Regions from separate parts of the Planococcus chinensis genome, predicted to be linked through region 2. Evidence: predicted binding sites of a transcription regulator. Region 2 holds the regulator's gene; each other region holds the start of a gene.
The links. Region 2 encodes LexA, which represses DNA repair genes until DNA is damaged. Its sites were predicted from a motif close to CGAACATATGTTCG; they were not measured.

Region 1: a site for LexA is predicted at 5,785-5,798, ahead of uvrB (excinuclease ABC subunit UvrB). Genes of this name have one in related genera too.
Region 3: a site for LexA is predicted at 8,071-8,084, ahead of parE (DNA topoisomerase IV subunit B). Genes of this name have one in related genera too.

What each region holds. Positions count from the first base shown of each region.
Region 1 covers NZ_JBHUFW010000007.1:81,421-91,745, forward strand. Annotated here, with positions in the region: gene ACFSDB_RS10340 (DUF5658 family protein) at 1-28, opposite strand, end outside; gene ACFSDB_RS10345 (flavodoxin family protein) at 850-1,398, opposite strand; gene ACFSDB_RS10350 (enoyl-CoA hydratase-related protein) at 1,451-2,227, opposite strand; gene ACFSDB_RS10355 (ABC1 kinase family protein) at 2,333-3,949, shown strand; gene ACFSDB_RS10360 (YhjD family protein) at 4,071-4,439, shown strand; gene ACFSDB_RS10365 (competence protein ComK) at 4,500-5,054, opposite strand; gene ACFSDB_RS10370 (IDEAL domain-containing protein) at 5,411-5,650, shown strand; gene uvrB (excinuclease ABC subunit UvrB) at 5,868-7,850, shown strand; gene uvrA (excinuclease ABC subunit UvrA) at 7,857-10,325, shown strand, end outside.
Region 2 covers NZ_JBHUFW010000004.1:798,271-808,595, forward strand. Annotated here, with positions in the region: gene miaA (tRNA (adenosine(37)-N6)-dimethylallyltransferase MiaA) at 1-459, shown strand, start outside; gene hfq (RNA chaperone Hfq) at 480-704, shown strand; gene ACFSDB_RS06210 (rhodanese-like domain-containing protein) at 802-1,101, shown strand; gene ACFSDB_RS06215 (trimeric intracellular cation channel family protein) at 1,141-1,746, opposite strand; gene ACFSDB_RS06220 (methionine gamma-lyase family protein) at 1,856-3,088, shown strand; gene ACFSDB_RS06225 (MerR family transcriptional regulator) at 3,208-3,591, shown strand; gene glnA (type I glutamate--ammonia ligase) at 3,631-4,965, shown strand; gene ACFSDB_RS06235 (hypothetical protein) at 5,131-5,331, shown strand; gene ACFSDB_RS06240 (hypothetical protein) at 5,471-5,896, shown strand; gene ACFSDB_RS06245 (hypothetical protein) at 5,952-6,149, shown strand; gene ACFSDB_RS06250 (class I SAM-dependent methyltransferase) at 6,222-6,956, shown strand; gene lexA (transcriptional repressor LexA) at 7,014-7,634, opposite strand; gene yneA (cell division suppressor protein YneA) at 7,801-8,118, shown strand; gene ACFSDB_RS06265 (YneB family resolvase-like protein) at 8,115-8,768, shown strand; gene ACFSDB_RS06270 (DUF896 domain-containing protein) at 8,827-9,060, shown strand; gene tkt (transketolase) at 9,214-10,325, shown strand, end outside.
Region 3 covers NZ_JBHUFW010000011.1:500,791-511,115, reverse strand. Annotated here, with positions in the region: gene ACFSDB_RS15125 (Na-translocating system protein MpsC family protein) at 1-269, shown strand, start outside; gene ACFSDB_RS15120 (S-layer homology domain-containing protein) at 394-1,377, opposite strand; gene ACFSDB_RS15115 (long-chain-fatty-acid--CoA ligase) at 1,728-3,323, opposite strand; gene parC (DNA topoisomerase IV subunit A) at 3,646-6,087, opposite strand; gene parE (DNA topoisomerase IV subunit B) at 6,084-8,054, opposite strand; gene ACFSDB_RS15100 (CoA-binding protein) at 8,179-8,586, opposite strand; gene plsY (glycerol-3-phosphate 1-O-acyltransferase PlsY) at 8,722-9,312, shown strand; gene ACFSDB_RS15090 (HesB/YadR/YfhF family protein) at 9,338-9,637, shown strand; gene ACFSDB_RS15085 (hypothetical protein) at 9,640-9,948, opposite strand; gene ACFSDB_RS15080 (acyl-CoA thioesterase) at 9,932-10,325, opposite strand, start outside.

The DNA.
Region 1 (10,325 bases), on a different contig from region 2:
AAGGAGCATGCGTTTCAGCCGTTATCATGTTTCACCTCCTGTGTATGTTTAGGCGGATGGGGAAATCAGACTTTTGCCTTTCCACAAGTGCAGTTAGTAGAGAGATACCCATATAATTCACTTTTTAGACATACAATTGAACTACGAATTAAATTTATTGAATAAAAATATTTTTAATAATAGGTATTTATAATTATTTTATCAAAGGATCAAGCAAGAAGTGAACAAAAAAGCAGCCAATCCGCTTGATTGGCTGCTGAGTTTATAGATAGAGTATATTTCTTTCTATAAAAGTATAATTATGTATTTAGACGAATCCGTACGGATCCTCCACTGCAGGCGGACGCGTTCCGCAGGCTTGCGCCGAACTAACTCGGACTGGCGTCCGAGTGGATTTCGGCACTTCGCTATCCCGCTGGAGTCGCCGCCTTCCGTTGTGGATCCAGAAGCTAGCGGCTTACACTCAGTAGGTCAAAGCAGAATCAATATCCTAATCGTCTCTTTTAGATACAGGTGACGCTTCCGACAGGGCTGGCCACGAGACTCCTATGGGACCAGCTCGAGCTTAAGGCACCGCAGGAAAGACATTGGCCGAAGCTTGCGAGGCCAAGTCTTTGCGACGAAGTGCGCAGCACTGCAGGAGCATGGTTTTTCAGTGACGAGGAGACTGAAGCCGAGCCCATGGAAAGCGAAGTGGCCAGCTCTGTCGGGCTTATACTTCTCTATTCAACACAATTAAACTTTGTCTACAGTCTGAGCAGCCAACCTGCTTGATTGGCTGCTTTGAAGAATTGAAGAATTGAAGAATTGAAGAGAACACCTGCCTGTAGAATTGAAAAAAGGAACGCCTCAAAGAGGCGCTCCTTCTTTTTTGGTATGCAACGCCATTTCGATGAAGAAGCGGATCTCGTCATCAAATTGCTTCATGTGCTCTTTTTGGACACGGAAGTTGGTGGCGTATTTGATTTTATTGCGCTGTTCTTCAGGGAGCAGGTTGTTGACCCACAGCTCTGCCACCGCTGCCGGTTTATGCGGCGTCAGCGCGGCCAGTTCAGCAGTTATCTTTTCCCGCTGGCCAGCCGCGCCGCTGCATAAGGTGATAAAGGAATAATCCGTCAGTTTATCCTTCTCCTGTTTGATGAATGTACGCATCGGCGCAGCGATTTTCCCGGCCCAGATCGGCGCCAGCAAAATGATCGGCCCGTAGCCGCTTGGATCAAAATCAAGCGGGGCAAGGCGCGAATTACGCTTCACCAGGAAATCGATAAAAATGGAAAGGTCTTTCCGTTTCTTCTTCTCCTTGATCTCGTACATGTCACAGGCGATTCTGTCCCGCAGTTCTAGAGCCAATTTTTCGTTGTTTCCTGAATGGGAGTAATAGACGATTAACGGTTTCATAGAATACCCTCCTAGGATTTGGCTTTAGCGAACAGTGGCTTTGGGCGGCTGCTTATTTCCCTTTAAAAACCGGTTTCCGTTTCTCGCCGAATGCGATGAGCGCTTCGACGCGGTCTTCTGTCGGAATGGTCAGCTCGTAGGCTTTCCGTTCGATGTGAAGACCGGTCTGCAAATCGGCGTTCATGCCATTCTTGATGGCGAACTTCGCCTGCTGCAAGGCAATCGGCCCATTGGCGAGCATCAAATCGGCGAATTCGCCCGTCGTTTCGATGAGCGAGGCGCGCGGGGCGACTTTTGTCACCAAGCCGTAGTCCAGTGCTTCTGCCGGCTTCAGGCGGCGCGCTGTCAAAATCAATTCCATGGCTTTGGCTTCGCCGATCAGGCGCGGCAGGCGCTGGGTTCCGCCGGCGCCCGGAATGATGGCTAGGCTTGTCTCGGTCAATCCGAGCAGCGTGTCATCCGCGATGATGCGGAAATCGCACGCTAAGGCAAGTTCCATTCCGCCTCCGAACGCAAAACCGTTGATCATGGCGATGGTCGGCTGCGGCAAGTTTTCGATGGCCGAGAACACCTCGCCGATTTTGTAGATGTTCCGTTTGACATGCTGCTCTGTCAGCGTCTTCCGCTCTTTCAAGTCGGCCCCCACGCTGAAAGCTTTCTCGCCGGCCCCCGTAAAGATCACCAGCCGGATATCCGGATTGATGCGGATCGCTTCAACGACCTGGCCGAGCTCTGTCAACATATCGTAATTGAATGCATTCATCGAGTCCGGCCGGTTGAGCGTAATAAAGGCCAGATTACCTTGTTGTTCATAATGAATTGTGTCCATTCCCATGCTCCCTTCATGTAGTTCCATCCATAGAAAACATACCATTTTTTGGACTATTTCGCTATCCCGCTCTATAATAAAGCGCAGAGAGGAGGAGACCTATTCATGAACCGCATCTCGATTATCCGTATTTATCGCATCGTCTTCATGGCGATTAAATTCTATACACAAGCAACGCTGTTCCAACGGCGCCACCGCGGTGCCTGGAATCCTCTCGTCGAGGAGAAGTGGAACCGGCTCGTCACCAAGCAAGCCAAGCAGTACAAGACGCTTGCCTTGAAACTGGGCGGGCTGATGATCAAGATGGGACAGTTCCTGTCCACGCGTGCAGACATTATGCCGCCGTCGTTCCTCGAGGAGCTGGAAGGGCTGACCGACCGGGTGCCTTCCGTGGCGCGGGAAAAAATCGTTTCCGTGCTTGAATCCGAATGGAATTCTCCTTATACAAGCTATTTGTCCGAGCTGTCAGCAAGCGCAGTGGCTTCTGCTTCCATCGGGGAAGTGTACAAAGGCGTATTGAAAGACGGCACCATTGTCGCACTGAAAGTCCAGCGGCCGGGAACCGACCGGCTGCTGCGGGCGGATTTTCAGGCCATGCGCATTGTCATCTGGTTTATGAAAACGTTCACGCCGCTGTCCAAGCAGATCAATTTTACGCAATTGATGCGGGAAATGACCGAAACCATCGGCGCCGAATTGAATTTTCTCCAGGAGCTGCAGAGCGGTCGGTCATTTGCGGACCGCTTTTCCGGGATGGAGGGCATCCGTTTTCCGGTCTATTTCGATGAAGTGTCGACCCGCCGCGTGCTGGTCATGGAATGGATCGAAGGGGCGCGCATCACTGACCTGGCATTTATTGAAAAACATGAACTGGACCGCCACGAAATTGCGGAGCGCCTGTTCATCCTGTTTCTTGAACAAGTCCTGTACGGCGGACAGTTCCATGCCGATCCGCACGGCGGCAATGTCTTGCTGAAGCCGGACGGTACCATTGTGCTGATCGATTTCGGGATGACCGGCACCATTACTAAAAAGGACGCCCAGGCGGTGCTGCGGATCGCCGAAGGTATCATCTTCAAAAATTACGACCAAGTGCTCGATGCCCTCGAAGAATTGCGCTTCCTGCTGCCGCAGGCGAACCGCGAGCTGCTGGCGGACACTATCGCCCGCTTGGTGGCCGCTTATGAATCGAACGAATTGATGCAGATGGACAGCTTTGTCGTGGAGCGGCTGTTCAAGGACATGCAGAACATCGTGCGCACACAGCCCGTCCAGCTGCCGGCCGAGTTCGCCTTCTTCGGAAGGGCGGCATCCATTTTTGTCGGCGTGCTCAACGTGCTCGATCCGGGCATCGACTTGCTGGCGCTTGCACGGCCGCGTGTCATTGAATGGGCGTCTTCACAGCAGGAAGAAAAGCGCGTATTCGGGCGGGGAGATGTCCTTCGCTGGGTGCTCAATGCTTCCGGCCCGTTGCGCGCCTTCCCTCAGAAAGTCATCAATTACCTGGAAGAACCGGAGCGCATGCGCCATTACCTGGAAAACCGGGATGGCAGGGAGCGCGAACACCAGCGCAATCTCCAAAGCCGCATGCTGGCCGGCGTCTTCACTGTGTTGTCCTTTGCCGGGATTTCGGTATCGGTATGGTTTTGGAACGAGCCTTACCTCTGGGTTTCTTCCGGATTTTTCGTCGGCTCGCTCTGGGTCTACCGCTCGATCAAATAATGTTCTGCCTGTGCTGCAACCGGCGCAGGTTTTTTTATTTGCCGGGGGCTCTTGCATTTTCAAGAAATGAGGGTAAAATTAAAAATGAGAACAAACGTTCCCTTTTGAGGAGGTGTTAATCATGCCGTTGATCTCACAAGAGGAAATCGTCCATTTCGAAAATGCGATTTATTTGCCGATGGTGCTGATTGTGCTGGAGCGCGACCGCCTGTTATTTGAAAAAGGGTCTTTCAAGCTGAACCGCCCGTATCTGGAATTGGTGGAAGGGGCGATCCGGCACGTGCAGCAGGAGCTGAAGGAAACAAAGGTCCATATGCGCAAGCACCATATGAAAATGTTCAAGGGCGCACGCGACGATACGTTCACCGAGTTCGTCTTCTTCCACGGGGGCTATGAAGACCATCGGCGCTATCTGAATGTGCGGCTGCGCAACCGGGTGGAGGAACTTCTGCGGATGTATCTGGCGATGGCAAACCGGGAAATGCGATGAACGGAAAAGACGACAAAAAAAGAGGCTGACTGAAGTCTGCCTCTCGTGTATTCCATTCCATCAATCCATCGGATGCTGTTTTCTCGGCGGATATCTGCGCTTCGTCAAATAAACCATTTGGTGCTTATGCACTTGCTGGGCATTTTTGAAAAATCTTCGCAGCGAGCCTGCAAACGAGTGCTGGTTCCGAAGGGCGATCGGCGAAACATCAAGCGGCACGATAGCGCCGTTGCTCAAGTGGATCAAGGTTCCCTTGCCGCTGTCGTCGCTGTCGATCAGTTCGACGGCATCGAAGTTGAGCCAGACCGAGTCGCGGTTCTTCGGCGAATGGGTCGGAAAGAAAATCAGCGGATTGCCGTAATACTCGCCGATGATGACCGGCGGTTTGTGTTTGACCCGGATGGCCTTTTGGGAATAGAGTGTGGCGCTTTCAAGCGAACCTCTATAAAATGTGCAGGAGGAACTGACGATTTTATAGACCGATTCCTCCACGACAAATTCGCTGCGGTCTTCAATTACCCGAGTCCAGTTCCGATGGCCATCCACATACGGTAAAAGTGCATACGTGTTGCTGCAAATCGTATAGGACAAGGGCTGATAATTCTTTCTACCCAATAAAATACACCCCTCAAATTTACTATATATATAACATTATAAGGAAAAAATCAGATTAATCAATCCATTAAAATGGAAAATATAAATTTTTCTGAAAAAATGGTGCGCAACTGAAAACGCCGGCTGAAGAAGGGCACAGAAAGATCGCGAGGCTCTGTGTTCTGAACCAGCCGGTTGGAAAAGCAAGCGCTATAAAACAGAAGCAAGAAGAAAATACATATGAAACAACCGAAAAAGAGCATGGAAAAAACACCCCTTGAAAACTAATACGTCTAATTCATTGGAATTTTCAAAAAACGATTGTCCTTTGAATTTTTTTATTGTATACTAATGAAAAGCATTCGGGGTGATGAAGAATGGAAAACTATTATTCTTATGCTGATTTCATGAAGGCGATGGCCCAGACAAAGAAAACGACTGAAGCGGAAAAACTGCTGAACGATATTTATCTCGATCTTTTCCTAAAGCATGTACACCGTTCGCAGCAAGAAGAGCAATTGATGGCCCTCATCGACGAAGCCCTGGACAATAACGACCGAAACGCATTTATCAAGTACAGCGACCAATTAAAAGCATTGAAACGTGAAGATGAATAGATAAAGATGCTCCTATCGGGGGTGTTCAATAAAAGGCGCAGCGGACCCAAAGTCCACTGCGCCTTTTATATTTCCGCCGGAATTCGGATCGCTTGTCCGGAAATCCGGTTTTATTTTGCCAAGAAAAGCACTGAAAAACATACGTTCGCTTTTTGTTAGGGGTTTTTTAGGGCATATGATAAAATAGAGAGACTGAACGAACGGGAGGACATCTATTATGAAACAGGAATTCAACCTGCAAGCACCCTATGAACCGGCAGGCGATCAGCCGGCAGCGATTGCCGAACTGACCCAAGGCGTCATCAACGGCAAGAAATTCCAGACTTTGCTTGGTGCGACCGGAACGGGGAAAACCTACACCATGTCAAACGTCATCCAGCAAGTGAAAAAGCCGACGCTCGTCATGGCACACAATAAAACATTAGCCGGGCAGCTCTATAGCGAGTTCAAGGAATTTTTCCCTGACAATGCGGTGGAGTATTTTGTCAGTTACTACGATTATTATCAGCCGGAGGCTTATGTGCCGCAATCCGACACCTTTATCGAAAAAGATGCCAGCATCAACGATGAAATCGATAAATTACGCCACTCAGCAACGAGTTCACTGTTCGAACGCGACGACGTCATCGTCATCGCTTCGGTCTCCTGCATCTACGGCCTCGGTTCGCCGAAAGAGTACCGGGAACTCGTCGTCTCCCTGCGCAAAGGGATGGAAATCGAACGCAACCAGCTGCTCCGCAAATTGGTCGATGTGCAGTATGAACGGAACGACATCAACTTCATCCGCGGAACGTTCCGCGTACGCGGCGATGTCGTGGAAATCTTCCCGGCTTCACGCGATGAGCGCTGCCTGCGCGTCGAATTTTTCGGCGACGAAATCGACCGCATCCGCGAAGTGGACGCCCTGACCGGCGAAATCATCGGCGAGCGCGAGCACGTCGCCATCTTCCCGGCATCCCACTTTGTTACGCGCGAAGACAAGATGGTCAAAGCGATCGAAAACATTGAAGTGGAACTGGAAGAACGCCTGAAAGAATTGCGGGCAGAAGATAAGCTGCTCGAAGCGCAGCGCCTGGAGCAGCGGACGCGCTATGACTTGGAAATGATGCGCGAGATGGGCTTCTGTTCCGGAATCGAGAACTATTCCCGCCATTTGACGCTCCGTCCGGCAGGGGCGCAGCCTTATACGCTCATCGATTATTTCCCGGAAGACTTCCTGCTGGTCGTGGATGAGAGCCACGTGACGCTGCCGCAGGTGCGCGGCATGTTCAACGGGGACCAGGCGCGCAAGAAAGTCCTCGTCGACCATGGCTTCCGCCTGCCATCAGCGATGGACAACCGGCCGTTGACGTTTGATGAGTTCCAAGAACATATCCACCAGGCAGTGTTCGTCTCTGCAACGCCGGGTCCATACGAACTGGAACATACGCCGGAAATGGTGGAGCAGATCATCCGGCCGACGGGACTCTTGGACCCGACCATCGAAGTGCGCCCGATTGAAGGGCAGATCGATGACTTGATGGACGAGATCCGCCAACGCACGGAGCAGAATGAACGGGTGCTCGTGACGACACTGACGAAGAAGATGTCGGAAGACTTGACCGCTTACTTGAAAGAAGCCGGCGTGAAAGTCAATTACCTGCATTCGGAGATCAAGACGCTGGAACGGATTGAAATCATCCGGGAACTGCGGATGGGCGTCTACGATGTACTGGTCGGCATCAACTTGCTGCGGGAAGGGCTCGATATTCCCGAAGTTTCCCTTGTCACCATCCTGGATGCGGATAAGGAAGGCTTCCTGCGTTCAGAGCGGTCGCTCATCCAAACGATGGGGCGTGCCGCACGGAATTCCAACGGCCACGTCATCATGTATGCCGACCGGATGACCGATTCGATGGAAAAAGCGATCAACGAAACAACCCGCCGCCGGACCATCCAGGCAGCATACAACGAAGAACACGGCATCACGCCGATTACAATACAGAAGAAAATCCGGGATGTCATCCGGGCAACGGTCGCTGCAGAAGAAGCGGAAGAATATGTTTCCAAAGCAGCAGCCGGCAAGAAACTCAAAAAAGAAGACCGCGTGAAACTCATCACGCTGCTCGAAAAAGAAATGAAGGAAGCGGCAAAAGCGCTTGATTTTGAACGGGCGGCGGAGCTGCGCGATACAGTCCTTGAATTGAAAGCGGAAGGGTGATTAGGTTTGAAAAACCAGGAAATACGCATACAAGGCGCACGGGCGCATAACTTGAAAAATATTGATGTCGTCATCCCGCGCGACCAGCTGGTCGTCATGACCGGCTTGTCGGGTTCCGGGAAGTCGTCGCTCGCGTTCGATACCATATATGCAGAAGGGCAGCGGAGATATGTTGAATCGCTGTCTTCTTATGCACGGCAATTCCTAGGGCAAATGGACAAGCCGGATGTCGATTTGATTGAAGGGCTGTCGCCTGCCATCTCGATCGACCAGAAAACGACAAGCAAAAACCCGCGGTCCACAGTAGCGACCGTAACTGAAATCTATGATTATATGCGCTTGATGTACGCCCGCATCGGCAAACCGATCTGTCCGAACCACGGCATCGAGATCTCTTCGCAGACAATCGAGCAGATGGTCGACCGCCTCGTGGTTTATCCGGAACGTACCAAGATGCAGATTCTGGCGCCGATCGTGGCTGGGCGGAAAGGGACGCATGCCAAACTTCTTGAAGACATCAAAAAGCAGGGCTATGTCCGTGTCCGCATCAACGGCGAACTGATCGACCTGGACGACGATATCGATCTGGACAAAAACAAAAAACACAATATCGAAGTGGTCATCGACCGTATCATCATGAAAGAAGGCATCGCGCCGCGCCTCAGCGACTCGCTGGAATCGGCGTTGCGCCTCGCCGACGGCCGGGTGCTGGTGGATGTAATGGAACAGGAGGAATTGCTGTTCAGCGAACACCATGCCTGCCCGATCTGCGGGTTTTCCATTGGCGAGCTCGAACCGCGCATGTTTTCATTCAACTCGCCGTTCGGCGCTTGCCCGGAATGCGACGGAATCGGACATAAGCTGGAGGTCGATCCGGAACTGGTCATCCCCGACTGGACGCTGTCATTGAACCAGGGGGCCATCGTGCCGTGGCAGCCGACAAGTTCGCAATATTACCCGCAGCTCTTAAAAGCGATCTGCAAGCATTACAAAATCGATATGGATGTGGCGATGAACGAGCTGCCGGAAGAACATATCCACATCTTGCTCCATGGATCCGGCAACGATAAAATCCGTTTCCGCTATGAAAACGACTACGGGCAGATCCGGGACAACCATATCCATTTTGAAGGCGTGCTCTCAAACGTCGACCGGCGTTTCCGGGATACATCGTCTGATTGGATCCGTGAACAGATGGAGAAATACATGGGCGAACAGCCATGTCCGACGTGCCATGGCTACCGGCTGAAACCGGAATCGCTTGCCGTCAAATTGAACGGTCTGCACATCGCAGAAGTATCCCAGTATTCCATTGTGGAAGCCGATCAATTTTTCAGCGGCTTGGAGCTGTCTGAAAAAGACAAGCAGATCGCGGCTATGATCCTCCGGGAAATCAATGAACGCCTGGGATTCCTGATCAATGTCGGCCTCGACTACTTGACGCTGAACCGCGCGTCTGGCACCTTGTCAGGCGGGGAAGCACAGCGGATCCGTCTGGCGACGCAAATCGGCTCGCGCCTGACCGGCGTCTTGTACATCCTGGATGAGCCGTCAATCGGCCTGCACCAGCGGGACAACGACCGCCTCATCAATACGCTGAAGAACATGCGCGATATCGGCAATACTTTGATCGTTGTCGAACACGATGAAGACACTATGATGGCGGCCGATTATTTGATCGATGTCGGGCCGGGTGCAGGCGTCCATGGCGGCGAGATTATCGCAGCCGGTACGCCGGAGAAAGTCATGAAAAACAAGAAATCGTTGACCGGGCAATATTTGAGCGGCAAGAAGTTTATCCCGCTGCCGGCAGAGCGCAGAAAGGCCGATGGCCGGACAATATCGATCCGCGGCGCCAATGAAAACAACTTGAAAAAAGTGGACGTGGATATTCCGCTCGGGCTGTTCACTGCCGTAACCGGCGTTTCGGGATCCGGCAAAAGTACGCTCATCAACGAAATCCTCTACAAATCGCTGGCGCAGAAACTGAACCGCGCAAAAATACGGCCAGGACAGCACGTGTCGGTCGATGGCATCGAAGCGCTTGAAAAAGTCATTGACATCGACCAGTCGCCGATCGGCCGGACACCGCGCTCGAATCCGGCGACCTACACTGGAGTGTTCGACGATATCCGCGACGTCTACGCCACGACGAATGAAGCAAAAGTGCGCGGCTATAAAAAAGGCCGCTTCAGCTTCAACGTCAAGGGCGGACGCTGTGAAGCATGCCGCGGAGATGGTATTATAAAAATAGAAATGCACTTCCTGCCGGATGTCTATGTACCGTGTGAAGTCTGCCACGGCAAACGCTATAACCGGGAAACACTCGAAGTGAAGTACAAGGATAAGAACATTTCGGATGTCCTGGAAATGACAGTTGAAGATGCGTCTTCCTTCTTCGAAAACATTCCGAAGATCAGCCGCAAGCTAAAGACGATCGTCGATGTCGGCCTTGGCTATATCACCCTCGGCCAG
Region 2 (10,325 bases):
GAAATCGCGCGGAGCGGCCAGCCGAAAGGGGAGCGGACGATGGCGCTTTCCCCAATGTATAATGAATTGATCATCGGCCTTGATATCAGCCGGGATGTGCTTTATGAGCGCATCAATGCCCGCGTGGATGACATGCTCGCACGGGGCCTGCTAGAAGAGGTCAATGCACTCCGTTCCCGAGGCATCCGGGATGTGCAGTCCATCCAAGCGATCGGCTACAAGGAAATCTATGCCTATCTTGACGGCAAACTGCCTTTGGAAGAAGCGGTCACGCAGTTGAAACAGAACTCGCGCAAATACGCGAAACGGCAATTTACGTATTTTAAGAACAAACTGCCGATTTTCTGGATTGATGCACTTCAGGATTTGGAAAAAAACATTCGGCAAATTCAGGAAGTCATGCAGGAGAACGACCGCGACCGTCGAATTGAATACTTTGAACGGAAAATTACAGACTAGGGGTTATGAGGGGGATTTCCATGAAGCCAGTAAATATTCAGGATGTTTATTTGAACCAACTGCGAAAAAATAATATTTTTGTAACCGTGTTTTTGCTCAACGGGTTCCAATTGAAAGGAACTATTAAATCATACGATAATTTTACGGTTCTTGTTGAGTCGGACGGAAAGCAGCAGTTGATCTACAAGCATGCCATCTCCACGTTTTCACCGGCAAAGGCAGTAGCCATTGAACATCAGGAGTGACAGAAGAGGCCGGCCGGTTACAGGCTGGCCTTTTCATTTGCAGGCGCAGGTGAATTTCCTTATGATTAAAAGCAGATGACTTGAGGAGGCGATCAAGATGAAAACTATTACGACAACCGAATTGCAGGAAAAATTGGAAGCGGGCCAGCCGCTTCAGGTGATTGACGTCCGGGAAGACGACGAAGTGGCGGCTGGCATGGTGCCGGATGCAAAGCATATTGCACTGGGAACTTTGCCGGAACGCATCGAAGAAATAGACGGGAGCCGGCCCGTGCATGTGATATGCCGTTCAGGCAGACGGAGTGAACGGGCATGTGAATTTCTGGAGTCCCACGGGATTGAAGCCGTCAACGTGGAAGGCGGCATGCTGAACTGGGACGGGGAAACCATCGCATAAAAAGAAACCGTACCAGCGGATAGCCGCTGGTACGGTTTTTTAACGGGTGAGAATCTTCCGTGTCGGAAGCCTCCATTTATAAGTGAACGAAAGAATGCGCAGCGCTGTTATGGCGATGAACAAGGCATACAGCCAGAAATCGCTCCTTGCCAGGCCGAAACTGATGAGGATTCCTGCCATAGCTGCCCAGACAGCATAAATTTCCGCTTTCAGCACGAGCGGTTTGCGGCCTGCCAGCAAATCCCGGACAATTCCTCCGCCTGAGCCGGTCAGGACGGCGGCAACGACGACTGCGTAGACAGGAAGGCCCAGATCAACAGCATACAGCGCTCCCTGGACCGCAAAAGCGGACAAGCCGATGGCATCAAAGAAATTGCCCCACCGGTTCCAATGGACCAGCAGCCGGTTTGGAAACAAAAACACCAGCGTCATTGAAAACAATGCCAGCTGAAAAAGTACTTCCTGTTCCCAAAGCGCGGAAATCGGCACGCCAATCAGCAGGTTCCGGATTGCGCCTCCGCCAAATGCTGTGACGATCCCCAGCAGATAGACCCCGAAAATGTCGTATTCTTCTTCCATTGCGATAATAGCGCCGGACACCGCAAACGCAATTGTCCCGATGGCGCTCAATACTTCCCAAGCCATATCGTACTGCCTCCCAAAATCTTCAACTCTATGAATTGTAGCAGAGTTTGACGCAATTTCAAGTTTAGCTGCATAATAGGAAAGTGAAACTAGCAGAATGGAGAATACCATGCATACTTTAATGAAAGAAATAGAAGCTTTGATTCAAACAGAACTGCAAAAAGCGGATGAAATTGCATTCAACAACCAGAAAAAAGTGCTCCACGCTTTCCATGCCCAGAAAGTCAGCGACCATCACTTTAATCCGTCGACCGGGTATGGCTATGACGACGAAGGCCGTGATACATTGGAGCGGGTCTATGCCGATGTTTTCAAAGCGGAAGCGGCTTTGGTCCGCCCCCAGATCATTTCGGGGACGCATGCCATCACCATTTCGCTGTTCGGAGTGCTCCGCCCGGGTGATGAACTTCTTTACTTGAGCGGAAAACCTTATGATACCTTGGAATCCATCGTGTCAGGCGGCGAAAAAGACACAGGCTCCTTAAAGGATTTCGGCATCAGCTACCGCCACATCCCGTTGACAGAGGACCAAGGGATCGATTGGGAACTTGCGGAAAATGCAATCGGCGAACGGACGAAAGTGATCGCGATCCAACGCTCGCGCGGATATGACACCCGGCCTTCTTTCACAGTTTCGGAAATCCAATCGATGATCGAGAAAATTCGTACGATCAAGCCGGAGGCCATCGTATTTGTCGATAATTGCTACGGCGAATTTGTTGAAGAACAGGAACCGATCGAAGCGGGAGCGGATTTGATTGCCGGCTCGCTGATCAAGAATCCAGGCGGCGGCATGGCCAAAATCGGCGGATATATTGCGGGCCGCAAAGATTTAGTGGAAAAATGCGCTTACCGGATGACGTCACCGGGTATTGGGGGAGAGGCCGGCGCTTCCCTGAACGCCCTTCCCGATATGTACCAGGGATTTTTCATGGCACCCCATATCGTTTCCCAAGCATTGAAAGGAGCCATTTTCACTTCCGCTCTGCTTGGTTCAGCCGGCATGGAAACCACACCGCATTGGAGCGATCCGCGGACCGATCTGATTCAATCCGTTTCTTTCCGGACACCTGAACAAATGATCGCTTTCTGCCAGTCGATCCAAGCGAGTTCTCCGGTAAATGCGCAGTTCAAACCGGAACCTGCTTATATGCCAGGGTATGAAGACGATGTCATCATGGCAGCCGGCACATTTGTCCAAGGGTCAAGCATCGAATTGACGGCGGACGGGCCGATCCGGCCGCCCTATACCGCTTTTGTCCAAGGCGGGCTGACATATGAACACGTCAAGCTTGCTGTGATGAACTCGCTCGAGGCGCTTCGGAAGCATAATCTACTATAAATAAATTCCGCATCTAAAGTGCGGAATTTTTTCATGTCATTTTTTCTAACATGTATTTGACAAGATTCCTGACATGAAATATACTAAGAGAGTAGTAATCAGTGAAAAGGGTGAAAAACATGACAAACCGCGTTCGCCGGACAATGCCGCTGTTGCCGATCAGCATTGTAATGCAGCTGACGGAACTGACAGCGCGCCAAATCCGTTATTATGAAGAGCACGAGTTGATCAGCCCTGCCCGGACGGAAGGAAACAAGCGGATGTTCTCTTTGAACGACGTCGATGTCCTTTTGGAAATCAAAGATTTTTTGGACCAAGGGCTAAACATGGCGGGCATCAAGAAAATCTATGCGATGCGTTCACAGCCAAAAAATGAAGCTGCAGTTCCAGCCACAATCAGCGACGCGGAATTGCGCCGGATATTGCGGGAAGAAATCCTGAACACAAAATCATTCGGCCAAGGCGTCCACAGGCAAGGGGATTTATCCCGTTTCTTCCATTGAGACGGGTTACATAAACAAACATAGGAGAGTGAAGCGAACATGGGCAAGTATTCAAAAGAAGATATTAAACGACTGGTAAAAGAAGAAGAAGTGAACTTTATCCGCCTGCAATTTACGGATATTCTCGGCATTATCAAAAACGTTGAAATACCGACTTCCCAATTGGACAAAGCACTCGACAACAAAATGATGTTCGACGGATCTTCAATTGATGGATTTGTCCGCATCGAAGAATCGGATATGTACTTATTCCCTGACCTTGATACATGGGTCGTCTTCCCATGGATCACAGGCAAAGGGAAAGTGGCACGTTTGATCTGCGACATATACCGTGCGGATGGCACTCCGTTTGAAGGAGATCCGCGCAATAACTTGAAACGCGTTTTGAAAGAGATGGAAGAACTTGGATTCACCCATTTCAACCTTGGGCCGGAGCCGGAATTCTTCCTGTTCAAACTGGACGAGCGCGGCGAACCGTCACTTGAATTGAATGACAATGGCGGCTACTTCGACCTTGCACCGATGGATCTTGGCGAAAACTGCCGCCGCGACATCGTGCTTGAACTGGAGGAGATGGGCTTTGAAATCGAAGCTTCCCACCACGAAGTGGCTCCCGGCCAACACGAAATCGACTTCAAGTATGCAGCTGCGCTAAAGGCGTGCGATGATATCCAGACGTTCAAATTGGTCGTCAAGACGATTGCGCGCAAGCACGGATTGCATGCGACATTCATGCCAAAGCCATTGTTCGGTGTCAGCGGATCCGGGATGCACATGAACGTATCCTTGTTCAAAGGCAATGAAAATGCTTTCCTTGATGAAGACGGCGAAATGAAACTGAGCGAAACAGCTTATCAATTCCTTGCCGGGATCCTGGCACATGCCCAAGGCTTTACTGCAATTACAAATCCGACTGTCAACTCTTACAAACGCCTGGTCCCTGGCTATGAAGCGCCTTGCTATGTAGCTTGGTCAGGACAGAACCGCAGCCCGTTGATCCGGGTTCCGGCATCCCGCGGCTTGTCGACGCGTGTCGAAGTGCGCTCGGTCGACCCAGCAGCCAACCCGTATTTGGCAATGGCCGTCCTATTGGCAGCCGGCCTTGACGGCATCAAGAACAAGATGACGCCGCCAAAAGCAGTTGACCGCAACATCTATGCGATGAACAGAAAAGAGCGCGAAGCTGTCGGCATCGAAGACCTTCCGCCGACACTGTATGCAGCCCTTCAAGAGCTTCAGGGAGATGAAGTGATGAAAGGTGCTCTTGGATCACATATCTTGAACAACTTTGTCGAAGCGAAAGAAATCGAGTGGGATATGTTCCGCATTGCCGTGCACCCATGGGAGCGCGAGCAATACCTGAAAATGTATTAAGAAGAGAAATGGTCCTGGCCCATGCGGCCAGGCTTTTTTTCGGCGAAAACAGGTTTTACAAAGAGAAGAGCCGGGTATAATTTAGAGAACCATTGAGTTTTAATAACCGGTACTGAATTTTCTTTTTGCATTTGTTGAAAAGAAGATTTTGTGGGGGTGATTAAAATGAAAAAGGTTCAAGGGGTAAGAGATCTGCTGAAGTATTTTCAATCAGTGGACTACCCGATGACTGAAGAACATATTAATGACTGCATTGCAAAGCGGACTATTCCGCATAGCCGGTCCTATGCTGATACGATCTTTTTTGATTTGAAGCATATCGACTGGTGGATAACGGAACAGAAAAAATTGGAAGACAAAACTTAATAAGCTCTTCAGAAAACCGGAACCCCGGATTCGGCTCATATGAGTCCGTATCCGGGGTTTTGCCCATGCTTATGGCGGAAGTAACTTTTAACGGCTGGAAACGTCCTGTATTCTAGACAAAGCAGAGGAGGCACCATTCATGAAGTTTTTGAAATACATCATCGTCCTATTGGTCATTATCGCTGCCGGAGCTATTGCCATCTATTACGCCGGCACCAATATTGCATCGGAAAAAGTTGTGGAGGATGCGACAGCTGAACTGGAAGCGACGGGCCAGATGGACAGCATCAAAACGTACGTCGAGAACGACCCGGAACTGAAAGGCTATATCGAAGAAGCGAAATCTGCCGATGAAAGCCAGCTGCCGTTCCAGACAAAAGGCGAAGCGACGCGCGTGCTGATCCAGAAAGTGGGCATCGGCGAATTGCAGTCCCTTCAGCAAGGCGTTCAGAACGGCACCATCTCCCAGCAGGAAGCCATCGCCAAGCTTGAAGGCGAACTGTCCGAGGAGGAAATGCTGGCTTTAAAAGTGATTGCCTATAAAGAACTTTACAAAAATGAATAAATTTCGGGTATGATGAAGGAGGAAGCTAATACGCTGAATTTGAGGAGGCCCGCGAATGAAAACATTTCAGATTGAATTTTTCTTCGACCAAGGCAATACGGTTATACTGACTGCCCAAGCGGAAAGCAAAGAAGCGGCACTGGCCAATATTCCGACACACGGCACCTATGAAATTACAGATGATCAAAATGATACGATTTACCGAATCACCATCAGCCAAATCAAATACATCACCGTCTATCAACTGCGATAGGCTGCATCCGCAACTTGTGGATGCTTTTTTTTGAGGAATGAGAGAAATCGATAAAAAAGGGGCGGTATAAAAATGGAATACAGGGGTTCGAGCGTTTATGAGGAAGAAGATTTTTTAGCGGCATACCTGTCAAGGCGGAACCGGAACGAAAGCCCGAACAACGCCATCGAAAGGCCGATCTTTTTGGAGTTGCTCGGGGACTTCGCGGGTGCGGAAATCCTTGACCTCGGCTGCGGAGACGGCTATTTTGGAAGGGAGCTGCTCGGAGGAGGTGCAAGATCCTATACCGGCATTGAAGCTTCAGTTCAAATGAAGCAGAAGGCGGAAGCAATCCTGGCAGGAACCAACAGCCAGATTTTTCACAGGGACATCGCATCCTTCCCTTATCCGGAAGCTGCTTATGACATAGTGGCTTCACGCTTTGTCATCCATTACATAGCCGATATCAATGCATTATTCCAGGAAATTCACAAAGCATTGAAGCCGGGCGGGAAATTCGTTTTCACCGTCCAGCATCCATTGACGACATCCTCGTTCGGAAGCAAAGAACTGGGAGACAGGCGCGGCGATTGGCGGGTCGATGATTATTTCATCGAAGGGGAGCGCCGGGAGCCTTGGATCAACAAAACCGTCATCAAGCACCACCGGACCACTGAAAGCTACTTCACTGCATTGATGGGAGCCGGATTCAACGTAGCGGCATTGCGGGAAGGCATGCCGGTCCGTGCCAATTTTAGCAGTGAACAAGAGTTTAACCGGCGGCAGCGCATTCCGCTGATGCTGATTTTTTCAGGGGTGAAAGAATAGAGAAAACAAAAAACGCTGAGAAGCTTGTTCTCAGCGTTTTCCTATTTGTTCGAGCTATTAATGCAATTGGCGGTAAACGCCTACCACTTTGCCCAGGATGGTGACCTGGTCAACGATGATCGGGTCCATTGATGAGTTTTCAGGCTGCAGGCGGAAATAATTGTTTTCGCGGAAAAAGCGTTTTACTGTCGCTTCATCTTCTGCCGTCATGGCCACGACGATATCTCCATTGTTCGCAGTCTGCTGTTGTTTCACCACAACGTAGTCACCGTTGAAAATCCCGGCTTCGATCATACTTTCACCCATGATTTCGAGCATGAAAATATGGTCGTCTTCTGTACCGTAGGACTGGGGAAGCGGGAAATACTCTTCAACATTTTCGATCGCTGTAATCGGAACACCGGCTGTTACTTTACCGATCAAAGGTACATGCAGAACCGGGCTTTTTTCGATCAACGCTTCATCTGTAGAGATGATTTCGATAGCTCTCGGTTTGGTCGGATCCCGTCGGATCAGGCCTTTGCTTTCGAGACGGGCAAGATGGCCATGGACAGTCGAACTTGATGCCAAGCCAACTGCTTCCCCGATTTCGCGGACGGATGGCGGATAGCCTTTAGCCCGGACTTCGTCTTTTATAAAAGTTAAAATATCTTCTTGGCGCTTCGATACTTTTTTCAACAGTTTCACCTCTTTTTAGTTGTTCAGTATGTTTTTCTACCCATAGTATACCAACTTGGGCTATGAAATGCAAACATAGGTTCGAATTTATTTGTTGACAAAAACACTTGTTCGCATTAAAGTAAGAACATATATTCCGAACACACATTCTTAGGAGGCGTTTTATATGACATTCATCCGCAGAAATTCTTATCTAACTCTATTATTTGCCCTTATCCTTTCATTTTCGTTCTACTCGGTCTTCACCCATAAGAACCAGGAACCACAGATGAGCCTTGTCCAGATTGAAGAAGGCGACACGCTGTGGACGCTGGCAGAATCATTCAGCGGCAATACACCGCATCAGGAGTGGATAGAAGCTATCATGGAAGAGAATAATCTACACACTCCGAAAATCGTCGCAGGACAGTCGATCAAGATTCCCAGCGAACAACTGAAATTCGCCCCAGATGAAACCATAAAGCTGGCAGGTGATGCAGAATGAAGAAGACTGCATTGGTTTATTGCCGCGTCAGCACCACGAAAGACACCCAGGAAAGTTCGCTCGAACGCCAGGAGGAAGAACTGCTGAAATTCGCATTTGAACAAGGCTATATGGTCGACCAGGTCTTCTCAGACCAGCACAGCGGCTATGAAATGGACCGTGAAGGCCTGTTGGAAATGCTCAACAGCATCAAGCGGGACAAAATTGCGGCGGTTTTTATCCAGGATGAAACCCGCCTTGGCCGCGGGCATGCCCGCATTGCCTTGCTGCATGTCATGAAAAAGTACGGCGTCGAAGTTTTTACACTGTCTGATGGAGGGCCGATTGCGCTCAATGACATGGACGATATGGTGTTGGAAATCTTGGCGATCGTCGAAGAATACCAACGCAAAATACATAACGCCAAAATCAAGCGCGGCATGAAACGTGCAGTGGAGAACGGCTACAAACCTGAGCGTAACCTGAAAGGGAAAGGCAATCCGGAAGGGCGGGAGCGCCTGGATTTGCCGATCGACCAGATTGTCAGCCTGAAGGAGAACGGGTTGACGTTCCATGAAATCGCCGTGACTCTTCAAGGCTTCGGCTACCAGGCCAGCAAAGCGACAGTCCATCGCCGCTACAAAGAGTTCCAAGGCATGAAACAGGGCTAAATCATTGCAGAAATTCCGCTTCTTTTGTACGATATGAAAGAGAAAGGCGGGGTTCTATTTGTTATCTCCAGAAAAAATCAGACGCATCAACGAGCTGGCGCGCAAATCCAAAACGGCCGGTTTATCAATTGAAGAAGCCAAAGAGCAATCAGCGCTTCGGCAGGAATACTTGCAGACGTTCCGCACGAGTATGCGCGGCACGATTGAAAATGTAAAAGTGATCGATCCGGAAGGCACAGATGTGACACCGGAGAAAATCAAAAATATCCGGGAGAATAAGTATTTGAATTAATGCTTATTCTCTTTTTTTGATGCGCCAAAGTTTAGCGCCATTCTTCCGGCACATTCCGGATTGAGTAGCCAGCTGGCGCTTTTCTAGTTGTATTCTTTTCTATTGTTGACTACACTAGAATAGGATTAAAAAAGATAGTGAGAGGATGTTATTATGTCAAACCACGCAGATCAACTTGCAGTAACAACGATTCGCACGCTTTCAATCGATGCAATCGAGAAAGCGAATTCCGGACATCCTGGCTTGCCGATGGGCGCAGCGCCTATGGCATATACCTTGTGGACAAAACATATGAACCACAATCCGAAGAACCCGAACTGGTTCAACCGCGACCGTTTCGTGCTTTCAGCTGGACATGGTTCAATGCTTTTATACAGCCTGCTTCATTTGAGCGGATATGGCTTATCATTGGAGGAAATCAAAAACTTCCGCCAGTGGGATTCCAAAACTCCGGGCCACCCTGAATACCACCACACAGTGGGTGTTGAAGCGACAACAGGCCCTCTTGGACAAGGGATCGGCATGGCTGTCGGCATGGCAATGGCAGAACGCCATTTAGCCGCTACTTACAATAAAGAGAACTTGAATGTGGTCGACCATCACACATTCGCACTTTGCGGAGACGGCGATTTGATGGAAGGCGTTGCAGGGGAAGCCATTTCACTTGCAGGCCATCTTCAATTGAACAAATTGGTCATCTTGTACGATAGCAATGACATTTCATTGGATGGCGACCTTTCGATGAGTTTCTCTGAAGACATCAAAAAGCGCTTTGAATCTTACGGCTGGAATTATTTGCGCGTTGATAACGGCAATGAATTGGACGATCTGTCTGAAAAAATCGCGCAAGCGAAACAGTCTGCGGACAAGCCGACATTGATCGAAGTCAAGACGGTCATCGGCTATGGTGCACCGAACAAATCCGGTAAAGCGGATGCCCACGGCGCGCCGCTTGGCGAAGATGAAATGAAATTGGCGAAAGAATATTACAAGTGGACATTCGAACAGGACTTCCATGTGCCGGACGAAGTATATGAAACGTTCAAGCAAGCGACAGAAGAGCTGGGCGGAAATGCCGAGAAAGCTTGGAACGAATTGTTCGATCAATACCAAGCTGCACATCCGGAACTTGCAGAACAGCTTCAAAAAGCGATCAAAGGCGAGTTGCCAGCAGATTTTGATGCTGACTTCCCGCAATATGAAGTAGGCAAAAAACAGGCGACGCGCGCTTCTTCAGGCGATATGGTCAATGCCATCGCCAAAGC
Region 3 (10,325 bases), on a different contig from region 2:
AAAAAAAGCCAGGGCAAGTCAATAGTTTCTGGCTCAGTGACCGTACTTTACTTATTGAGCGGCGCAAAATCCTGGTCGGCATCGAAAAGGCGTTGATCGCAAACGGACATACGGAAACCCTCAGGCTGTCGAAGCGGCCACTGGAGCGGTCACTTCTCTATAACGCCGGTCTCAGCGATGTTCTAACGCGCGAGGTGCAGGAAATCTTTGTCGATTGGGACTTCGGCAAAGACATCAGCTATATCGTTGTTGTTCTTGCAGCGGCCTGACCTCCTCACGATTCCAGAGCTGCACCCGGAAATCCGAAAAGAACCACAAAAAAAGAGAGCCGTTGGGCTCTCTTTTCCGTTTCGTAGATCCAGCCGGTGGAAGGATCCACAAGCGGCTTGGCATTTATTGAGCAGTGACAGGGGTTTCAGTTGGCGCAACCGGCGCTGTAGTTGCCGGTTCTTCAACGACCGGCGGTTCCTCCGGCAGGTAACTGAACGGGATGATCAGCTCTTTTTCCCAATCGTCAACGATGATATGGCCGGATTTGCCGGTCAGGTCCATGCTGCCGATATTGAATGTTACAGTTGTGCGGTCTGCTGAAAACGAAGCAGTCGTCGGCACGAATTCCGTTTCATCGCCGTTGTCGAAACGGATTGAGTAGTAGAACGAATCTGCAATGTCCTGCGCTTTGAATTCAGACGGTACAGCTTCGGTCAGCGTCACTTTAAACGATTTGCTGTTGACCATTTCGGCTTTCAGGACTTCCGGATAATAGAATGATTCAAACATGAACATAAAAGTATTGTAAAGGAGGTTCGCAAACTCTCCGCGTGTGATGTTGCTGTAAGTTCCGTACGAAGTAGCGGTTTTCCCCGTCGTGATTTCCGTGCCATAAAGGGCACCGATATACGGAGCAAAGACGCCGCCTACGTCGGTGAATGGCGTTTCTTCTTCAAATTCCTGCAATTCGAACGCTGTGACCAAAAACTTCGCCATCGCGCCGCGCGTCAGGATGTCGTTCGGTTTGTATTGTGTAGCCGTTACACCCGAAACGATTCCGAGTTCCGCCAGGCCGTTGACTGCACCTTTGACACGGGTGTTCAAATCAGTAAAGCCGGCATCCGGTGCTGTTTCAGTATCCGCACCGATGGCATTTGCCAAAATGACTGCTGCATCTCCACGCGTCAATTGCTGCGAAGTGCCGAACTGTGTTGCCGTTTTACCTTTGATGATTTCGTATTCATACAGAAAGCTCACTGCTTCTGTATAGCGCTCACCGACATCGGTGAAAGGATGGCTTGCTTCTTCTGCATGTACGGGTGTTGCTACAGCCGCTACTGCGACGATGGCAGTGCTTGCTGCCAAGAAAAGTTTGTGGTTGTTCAATTCGGTAATCCCCTATTCTCTATGTTTTCTCGCTACGCTGGTCCGGTCTGTACAGTTGCCTATCCTATCCGTTGTTCACAATGAGCGGTACAGAAATATTATAACTGGTAAAATTAGAAAAACAATACTTTTTTGAGGATAGTTTTTAAAGTTTTAACTTTTATTTTCTACCCGTACATAAAATTGCCGGTCCAAGCCTTTAAACCTGCTAATATGAAGCATTCGTCTTTCAGGTAATCAAGCGTTGAATTTCCAAAAAAGCGGGCCCCCATGTTCCCCAGCGGACAAAAATTTATTATCTCTAAAGGAAAACAAAAAGAACCGGAATCGATGGATTCCGGTTCTTTTCGTCAGTTCACTTTTTTCGGGCTGTTCCAGTACATTTCGCGCAAGCGGAATTTCTGCAGTTTGCCGGTGGCCGTCTTCGGCAGCGCATCGACAAAATCGATCGACTTCGGGGCTTTGAAATGCGCCATATTGTCGCGGGTATACGCGATGATGTCCGCTTCCGTGCATGCAGCGCCCGGCTGGAGCACGATGATCGCTTTCGGCACTTCGCCCCATTTCTCGTCCGGAACGGCGATGACGGCCACTTCCATGACGTCCGGGTGCTTATAGAGCACCCCTTCGATTTCGGTCGAGGAAATGTTTTCGCCGCCGGAGATGATCATGTCTTTGATGCGGTCCTGGATCTCAATATAGCCGTCGGGATAGGTGACCGCGAGATCCCCTGTGTAGAACCACCCATCCTTGATCGCTTCAGCCGTCTTTTCGGGATCCTTATAGTAGCCGCTCATGACGACGTTGCCGCGCGTGACGATTTCACCCAGTTCTTTGCCGTTCCACGCGACTTCCCTTCCGTCCTCCTGGTTGACGACTTTCGTTTCCCCGTTGAACGCGAGCTCAATCCCTTGTCGCGCTTTGATGGAGGCCTGTTCGTCAGCTGACAGGCTATCAAACTCCTGATGCCATTCGCAATACAGGATGAACGGCGACGTTTCGGTCAGCCCATATACGTGCATCATATTCAAACCGAAGACCGATTGGGCTTTTGCGATCAGCGCAGCGGCAGGCGGCGCACCCGCTGTCGCCATACGCAATTTGGTTTTTAACTTGATTTCTTTTGCTTTCGGTTCGTTGACGAGCATATTGACGACGGTCGGCGCGCCGCATAACAGCGTCACCTGGTGCTGCTCAAACAGTTCAAGAATGCGCGGGGGATCGACTTTGCGCAGGCAGATATGCGTCCCGCCTGCCGCTGTCAGTGCCCATACGCCGCCCCAGCCATTGGCATGAAACATCGGCAGCGTGTGCAGATAGACGTCATCATGGGCCACATTCAAATGATAAAGGAAATTGGCGGCGTTCAAGTAATTGCTGCGGTGCGTCAGCATGACGCCTTTCGGGTTCGAGGTGGTGCCGCTAGTATAGTTCAGCGTCAACATCTGGTTCTCATCAATATCGACTTGCGGTAGCGCACCGTCCTCCGGCATTTCGCTAATGAATTCTTCATAGGATACGCCGTTGATCTTCGACTCGCATCCCGGCACGTCGACGACGATGTATTTCTGGAGAGGCAACGTCTCCTGGATGTCCTCGATCAATTTGCCGAACTCAGCGTCTACAATGAGCATTTTCGCGTCGCTGTGGCGGATGATGTATTCGAGGTCCTTGGCAGTCAGCCGGTAATTGAGCGGCACCATCACGGCACCCAGTTGGCAGATGCCATAGAAGCTCTCGAGCATATAGTGGGTATTCGGCAGCATGACCGCGACATGGTCACCTTTCAAGATGCCGGCATTGTGCAGTGCGTATGCCAGCTGGTCCGTCCGCTTGCCGAACTCTTTGTATGTAAATGTTTTTTCTTCATCAACCACCGCCACTTTCTCCGGGTAATACTTGATGGCGCGGCGTTTCCAATCCAATGGTGTAAGTGGTGCAAACATGAACATTTCTCCTTTCACTGCAGCTTATTTGAAACTGTTATATATCAAGTATAGAAACCTTCTCAGGCAGTGTCAACGAAGCTGTCAGAATAGAACGACATTTGAAGAAATCCATATAAAGGTTACATAATTATTTTATTTATTACATAATCATATACTTATACAGAACGACATTTCATTAAGAAAATAAGTTTACATAAATGATTTATTTATAATATAAGCAAATTATTATGTGTTTGAAACCTTGTCCTTAACCTACTTTGCCGGTTAAATACAAAAAAAGCTGACCCTGAAGGGATCAGCTTTTTTTGTTGTATTCGGTTCAACCCTGCTCTTTTGGAGCAGGCAGTTCTTTTTTGTAGACTGCAGTGACTTTACCGTCAGCTGCTTCATCAGCGATGAACGACCCGTTGGAATAGCGGTCAACCGTTTTCAGTTTTGTGGCCGTGATTGAAAGTTCGGCACCTTTGGCCGTTTCGATCAGCACTTCCTCTGCCCCTTCAACTGGTACGACTGCCACGATGCGGTGCGGGTTGGATTTCAATTCGCGCAGCATGACGACGCCTCGCTTCGCCCGGCTACCTGTTTCAAATTCCTGGAGCTTCATCTTCTTCGCTGCCCCGCGGTGCGTAACCAAGAGAAGATCCTGGCTCCGTTCCGGGTGGATCATGATGGCAGAGACGACCGAATCGCCGTCTTTCAAATTCACGCCTTTGACGCCTGCTGTCCGAAGTCCGGTCAATGGCACTTCGTCCATCGGGAACCGCACGCCATAAGCTTGATTGGTCGCAATGAACAATTCCGTTTCTTTCGTGACCAATCCGGCAAAAACCATCGTATCGCCTTTTTTCAGATTCATCGTCTTGATGGCTCGGGAGTAGCGCTGGACATGGTAGTCCTTCAGAGCCGACCGTTTGACCATGCCATTTTTCGAGACGGTGAGGATGCTCGCATCAGCTTCGAAATTCTCGAATGGATACACAGCAAGAATCGATTCATTCGGCTCCAATTGGACGATGCTCGACAAATGCTGGCCGAGGTCTTTCCACTTGATGTCCGGCAATTCATTGATCGGCTGATAGACGAAATTGCCGTTGGACGTGAAGATGAGGACGGTATGCTGTGTGTTCAAAACGCGTTCGAACAGCAGATGATCCGAATCCTTCATCGCAAAGTCCTTGCCGTTCGAAGCGGCGTGGGAACGCGTGCTTGTCCGTTTCACATAGCCTTCCTTCGTGACGGTCACCACGACGTCTTCACTCGGAATCATCAATTCACGGGTAATCGTGATTTCCTGGATCTTTTCTTCAATGACGGAACGGCGCGGTTCGGCAAATTGCTTGCGGATGCCGGCGAGTTCCTTCTTGATGACGTTCTTCAGTTTGGTAGCGCTGGTCAGGATGCCGGTCAATTCCGCAATCCATTTCTTCAGGCTTTCCGCTTCGTTTCGAAGGTCGGTGATGTCGGTGTTCGTCAACCGGTAAAGCTGCAAGCTGACAATCGCTTCTGCCTGAGCTTCTGAAAACGCAAACGAATCGATCAAATTGTTCTTCGCATCGCGCTTGTCTTTCGACGCACGGATGGTCTTGATGACTTCGTCCAAAATCGACAGCGCCTTCATCAAACCTTCCACAATATGCATGCGGTCATTGGCTTTTTGCAAGTCGTATTCTGCACGTTTCGTAACGATTTCTTTTTGGTGCGTGATATAGGCATCCAGCAAGGTATGCAGCGTCATCATCATCGGCCGGCGCTTGTGGATCGCGACCATATTGAAATTGTAGCTGACCTGCAGATCGGTGTTTTTGAATAAATAATTCAAAATGCCGTTCGCATCCACTTCTTTTTTCAATTCGATGACGATCCGCAGCCCAGTGCGGTCGGTTTCATCGCGGACTTCCGAAATGCCTTCGAGTTTCCGGTCAAATCGCTGGTCATCGATTTTCTTGATCATGTTCGCTTTGTTGACTTCAAACGGGATCTCCGTGATAACGATCTGTTCTTTTCCGCCTTTGAGCGGTTCGATTTCAGCTTTGGCGCGGACAATGATCTTCCCTTTGCCTGTCTCGTAAGCTTTCTTGATGCCGTCGACGCCCTGGATGATGCCGCCTGTCGGGAAATCCGGCCCTTTGATGACCGTCATCAATTCCTCGATGGTTGCATTCGGGTTGTCCATGCGCATCAATACTGCATCGAGCACTTCGCTTAACGCATGCGGCGGGATGTCCGTTGCATAACCGGCAGAAATACCGGTCGAGCCATTGACCAAGAGGTTCGGAAAACGGGCCGGCAACACAGTCGGCTCCATATCCGAATCGTCAAAGTTCGGGATGAACTCTACTGTGCGTTTGTCGATGTCGCGCAGCAATTCGCCGGCAATCGATGACAAACGCGCTTCCGTGTAACGCATCGCAGCCGGGGAATCCCCGTCCATCGATCCGTTGTTCCCGTGCATTTCAACGAGCATATGGCGCACCTTCCAGTCCTGGCTGAGGCGCACCATCGCCTCGTACACGGACGTGTCGCCGTGCGGGTGATAGTTGCCGATAACGTTCCCGACCGTCTTGGCCGATTTCCGGAACGCTTTGTCGTTGGTATTGCCTTCTTTGAACATCGCATACAAAATCCGGCGCTGAACAGGCTTCAACCCGTCCCGTGCATCCGGAAGTGCACGGTCCTGGATGATGTATTTACTGTAACGCCCAAACCGATCGCCGATGACTTCTTCTAATGGCAGATCTTGAAAACGTTCGGTCTGTGTCATACAACTTCCTCCTCAGCATGAATCAAATCATTTTCTAGAATGTTTCCGTCTTCCTCCATACCGAAGTCGACGTTGTTCTCAATCCATAGGCGGCGCGGTTCAACCTTGTCGCCCATGAGTGTGGTGATCCGGCGTTCGGCACGTGCTCCGTCCTCAATTGTGACGCGGATCAGCGTGCGGCTTTCCGGATTCATTGTCGTTTCCCACAGCTGATCGGCGTTCATCTCGCCTAGACCTTTGTAGCGCTGCAGCATATAGCCCTTGCCCACTTTTTTCGTAGCCGCTTCAAGGTCGGATTCGGTCCATGCGTAATCGATGACTTCTTTCTTGCCTACGCCTTTTGACACTTTGTAGAGCGGCGGCAGGGCGATGAACACTTTGCCTGCTTCGATCAGCGGCTTCATGTAGCGGTAGAAGAACGTGAGAAGCAGCACTTGGATGTGTGCTCCGTCCGTATCGGCATCGGTCATGATGATGACTTTGTTGTAGGCGATGTCTTCGACAGAAAAGTCCGAAGCCACGCCGCCGCCGATTGCATGGATAATCGTGGAAATCTCTTCGTTTTTCATGATGTCTTCAAGCTTCGCTTTTTCAGTATTGACGACTTTCCCGCGGAGCGGCAAGATTGCCTGGAATGTCCGGTCGCGGCCTTGCTTCGCGGAACCGCCGGCCGAGTCGCCCTCGACGAGGTACAATTCGTTTTTCGAGGCGTTGCGTGATTGCGCCGGCGTCAATTTGCCGGACAATAATGCATCGGATTTCTTGCGCTTTTTGCCGTTGCGCGCATCCTCCCGCGCTTTGCGGGCAGCCAGGCGCGCTTGTGACGCCCGGATGGCCTTACGGACAAGCGAGGCACTCAATTCTGCATTTTCTTCCAGATAATACATCAGCTGCTGCGAAACGACCGCATCAACGATGCTCCGTGCTTCACTCGTGCCGAGCTTGCTTTTCGTCTGCCCCTCGAACTGCAGGAGCGCTTCCGGAATACGGACGGAAACGATCGCCGCAAGCCCTTCGCGGATATCGGAGCCTTCAAGGTTTTTATCTTTGTCTTTCAGCAGGTTGATTTTACGTGCATAGTCATTGAACACACGCGTCATCGCCGCTTTCGCACCGGTCTCGTGCGTTCCGCCGTCCCGTGTCCGGACGTTGTTGACAAACGACAGGATGGTCTCGGAATAGCCGTCATTGAATTGGAATGAAAATTCCACTTCAAGTTCGTCCTGCTGCCCTTCCATATAGGCGACAGGGTGCAGCACGTCTTTCTCTTCGTTCAAATAAGCGACGAATGCTTCAATGCCCGTTTCAAAAAAGAACGAATCGTGTGTATCCGTGCGTTTGTCGGTCAGCTCAATTTTGAGGCCTTTCAGCAGGAACGCCGACTCGCGCAGCCGTTCGCTCAAGGTCTCGTAATTGTACTTGGTCGAAGAGAAAATTGTCTCATCCGGCAGGAAATGGATTTCTGTTCCGGTTTCTTTCGTCTTGCCGATTTCTTCAAGTGTCGTGACGGGTTTTCCGCCATTTTCAAACCGCTGGCGGTATTTCTTGCCGTCGCGGTGGATGGTCACTTCCAGGAATTTCGACAATGCGTTGACGACCGAAGCTCCGACGCCGTGCAGGCCGCCGCTTGTCTTATAGCCGCCCTGGCCGAACTTGCCGCCTGCATGGAGCACGGTCAAGATGACTTCCGGCGTCGGTTTGCCGCTGCGGTGCATGCCGGTCGGCATTCCGCGCCCATAGTCGCGGACGCTCAAGCTATTGTCTTCGTGGATCGTGACATTGATGCGGTCGCCGAATCCTGCAAGCGCTTCATCGACCGAGTTGTCGACGATTTCATAAACCAAATGGTGAAGACCTCTGGCATCAGTCGAACCGATATACATACCCGGGCGTTTTCTAACGGCATCTAGGCCTTCGAGTACTTGGATTGCTTCTTCGTTGTATGCCGTATTTTTAGATTTGGCCATTGATTTTCCCTCCAACAAAACATCTGTTCGTATTTCTCTTATCTATTAATCGTATCGGGAACGCGCCCATCTGTCAATAATCATAGAAAAAGAGCGCTAGGCGCCCTTATTACCTAAAATCACCTTATTTTAAGATGGCGTGTTCCACTTTGATGCAGCGGTCCATGATAACAGTGCGTCCGGCTTCGGTCAACTTCTTGAAGACCTCTTCGTCGACGACATTCAACTGTGTCCAAAAGACCGGTGCGTCCGTTTCCAGATATGCTTCTGCCAACTCCGGCAGGAATTCGCTGCGGCGGAAAACATTGACGATGTCCACCGGTTCAGGAACTTCCGCAAGGGACGCATAGCTCTTTTCGCCGAGCACTTCGTCCGCCTGTGGATTGACCGGGATGATCCGGTAGCCCGCTTTTTGCATCGCTTCCGACACCATATAGGAAGTCCGGCTCGGGTTCGGGCTCAAACCGACGACCGCAATGGTCTTCGACTCATCGAGCACTTTTTTGATTTCTTCTCGGCTTGGATTTTGCATGCTGATCACCTGTCCTTTTCATTCTATCATACATGATTTGCGTTGCGTTGTTGAATAATCAAGCGAATATTGTCCATTGATCCGGCTTCATGTTAAACTGAAAACATAAATACATATGGCTCAAAGGAGTTTTCCATGGACATTATTTTTCCACTTATTCTCGCTTATTTGCTTGGCTCGATTCCATCTGCGCTCTGGATCGGGAAGATTTTCTACAGAACCGATATCCGCACGAAAGGGAGCGGCAACCTCGGCGCGACCAATACATTTCGGACGCTCGGCGCAAAAGCCGGCATCGCCGTAACCGTGATGGATATCCTAAAAGGCACTGCAGCTACCATGATCCCTCTTTTCATCGCTACCGACATCCACCCGCTCGTCTTCGGCGTGCTTGCGGTCATTGGCCATATGTTTCCGGTTTTTGCGAAATTCAAGGGCGGCAAAGCGGTGGCAACTTCCGGCGGCATCCTGCTCGGCTATCAATGGCCGTTGTTCCTGGTCGCAGTTGCAGTTTTGCTGATCGCGCTGAAAATCACGAAGATGGTATCGCTTTCTTCTATTATTTTAGCAGTAGTTGCGGTTATTTATACAGTCATTTACACTTTTTATTCACAAGATTATCCATTTTTGATTGTTATTTTGATTCTTGCCGGGTTTATCATTTACCGGCACCGGGCGAACATTGCCCGGATCAAAGCCGGCACAGAACCGAAAATCAAGTGGTGAACAGCCGCTGAAAGGGCGTGTGACGATGAAAATCAACATCAGCAACGACGCATTCGAATGGTTTCAGAACGAAATGGAAGTAGAACCGGGAGATACGGTCCGCTTCTTTGTCCGCTACGGCGGCTCGAGCAAGCTGCAGCCCGGCTTTTCACTGGGTGTCACCAAGGATGTCCCGGCAGAAGCCGCTGCAAAAGTGGAACAAGGCGACGTGACGTATTACATCGAAGCGACCGATGCTTGGTATTTTGACGGTCACGATCTTTTTGTCAACGTCAATGACGATCTCAAAGAATTGAATTACGATTACAAAAAGGAAGAAGCGTGAATTCACGCTTCTTCCTTTTTGAATCGGTGCAATTGATGGAGCATGTCTTCCGCTTCCATGATGCGCAGCTGGTGCTCGCCGAACAAGTCGAAATGCGGGTAGTTGTTGCGCAGGTCCATCCATTCCGGCTTCAACCCGTACTGCCTCCCCCAACTCTCCAGCTTTTCGAGATCGCTGCAGCCGACCTTCGTGACGGTTGAACAGCCCGGAAACCGGACGTCGACCCAGTAATGCGTCAAAAAAGCGATTTCCCCTTCGGCGACTTGCTGCTTCCAGATCAAGAGCTCTTCCCGCTTAATTCCGAACGCCATCGGGTGCCTGCTTTTTGATTTCTTCGTATTTTTCATGCCATTCCGGATAGATTTTCTTCAAGGAAACCGGACGGAATGACTCTTTTTTCACGACCACATGCTCGGACGTTGCCGTCGCTGCGAGCGTGCCGTCTTCATGGAGGATTTCATAGCCATAGGTCGTACGCAGGCGGCCATGCTCTTCCACCCATGTGCGGACGATCGCTTTTTGGCCGTACCGGAGCGCTGCCTTGTATTGGATGGAAATATCGGTCACTGGCGACAAGTAGCCTTGGCTTTCCATTGCCGCATAGGTGAAGCCGACGTCTTCAATCAGTTTCGTCCGGCCGATCTCCAGCCAGATGATATAGTTTGCGTGGTACACCACGCCCATTTGA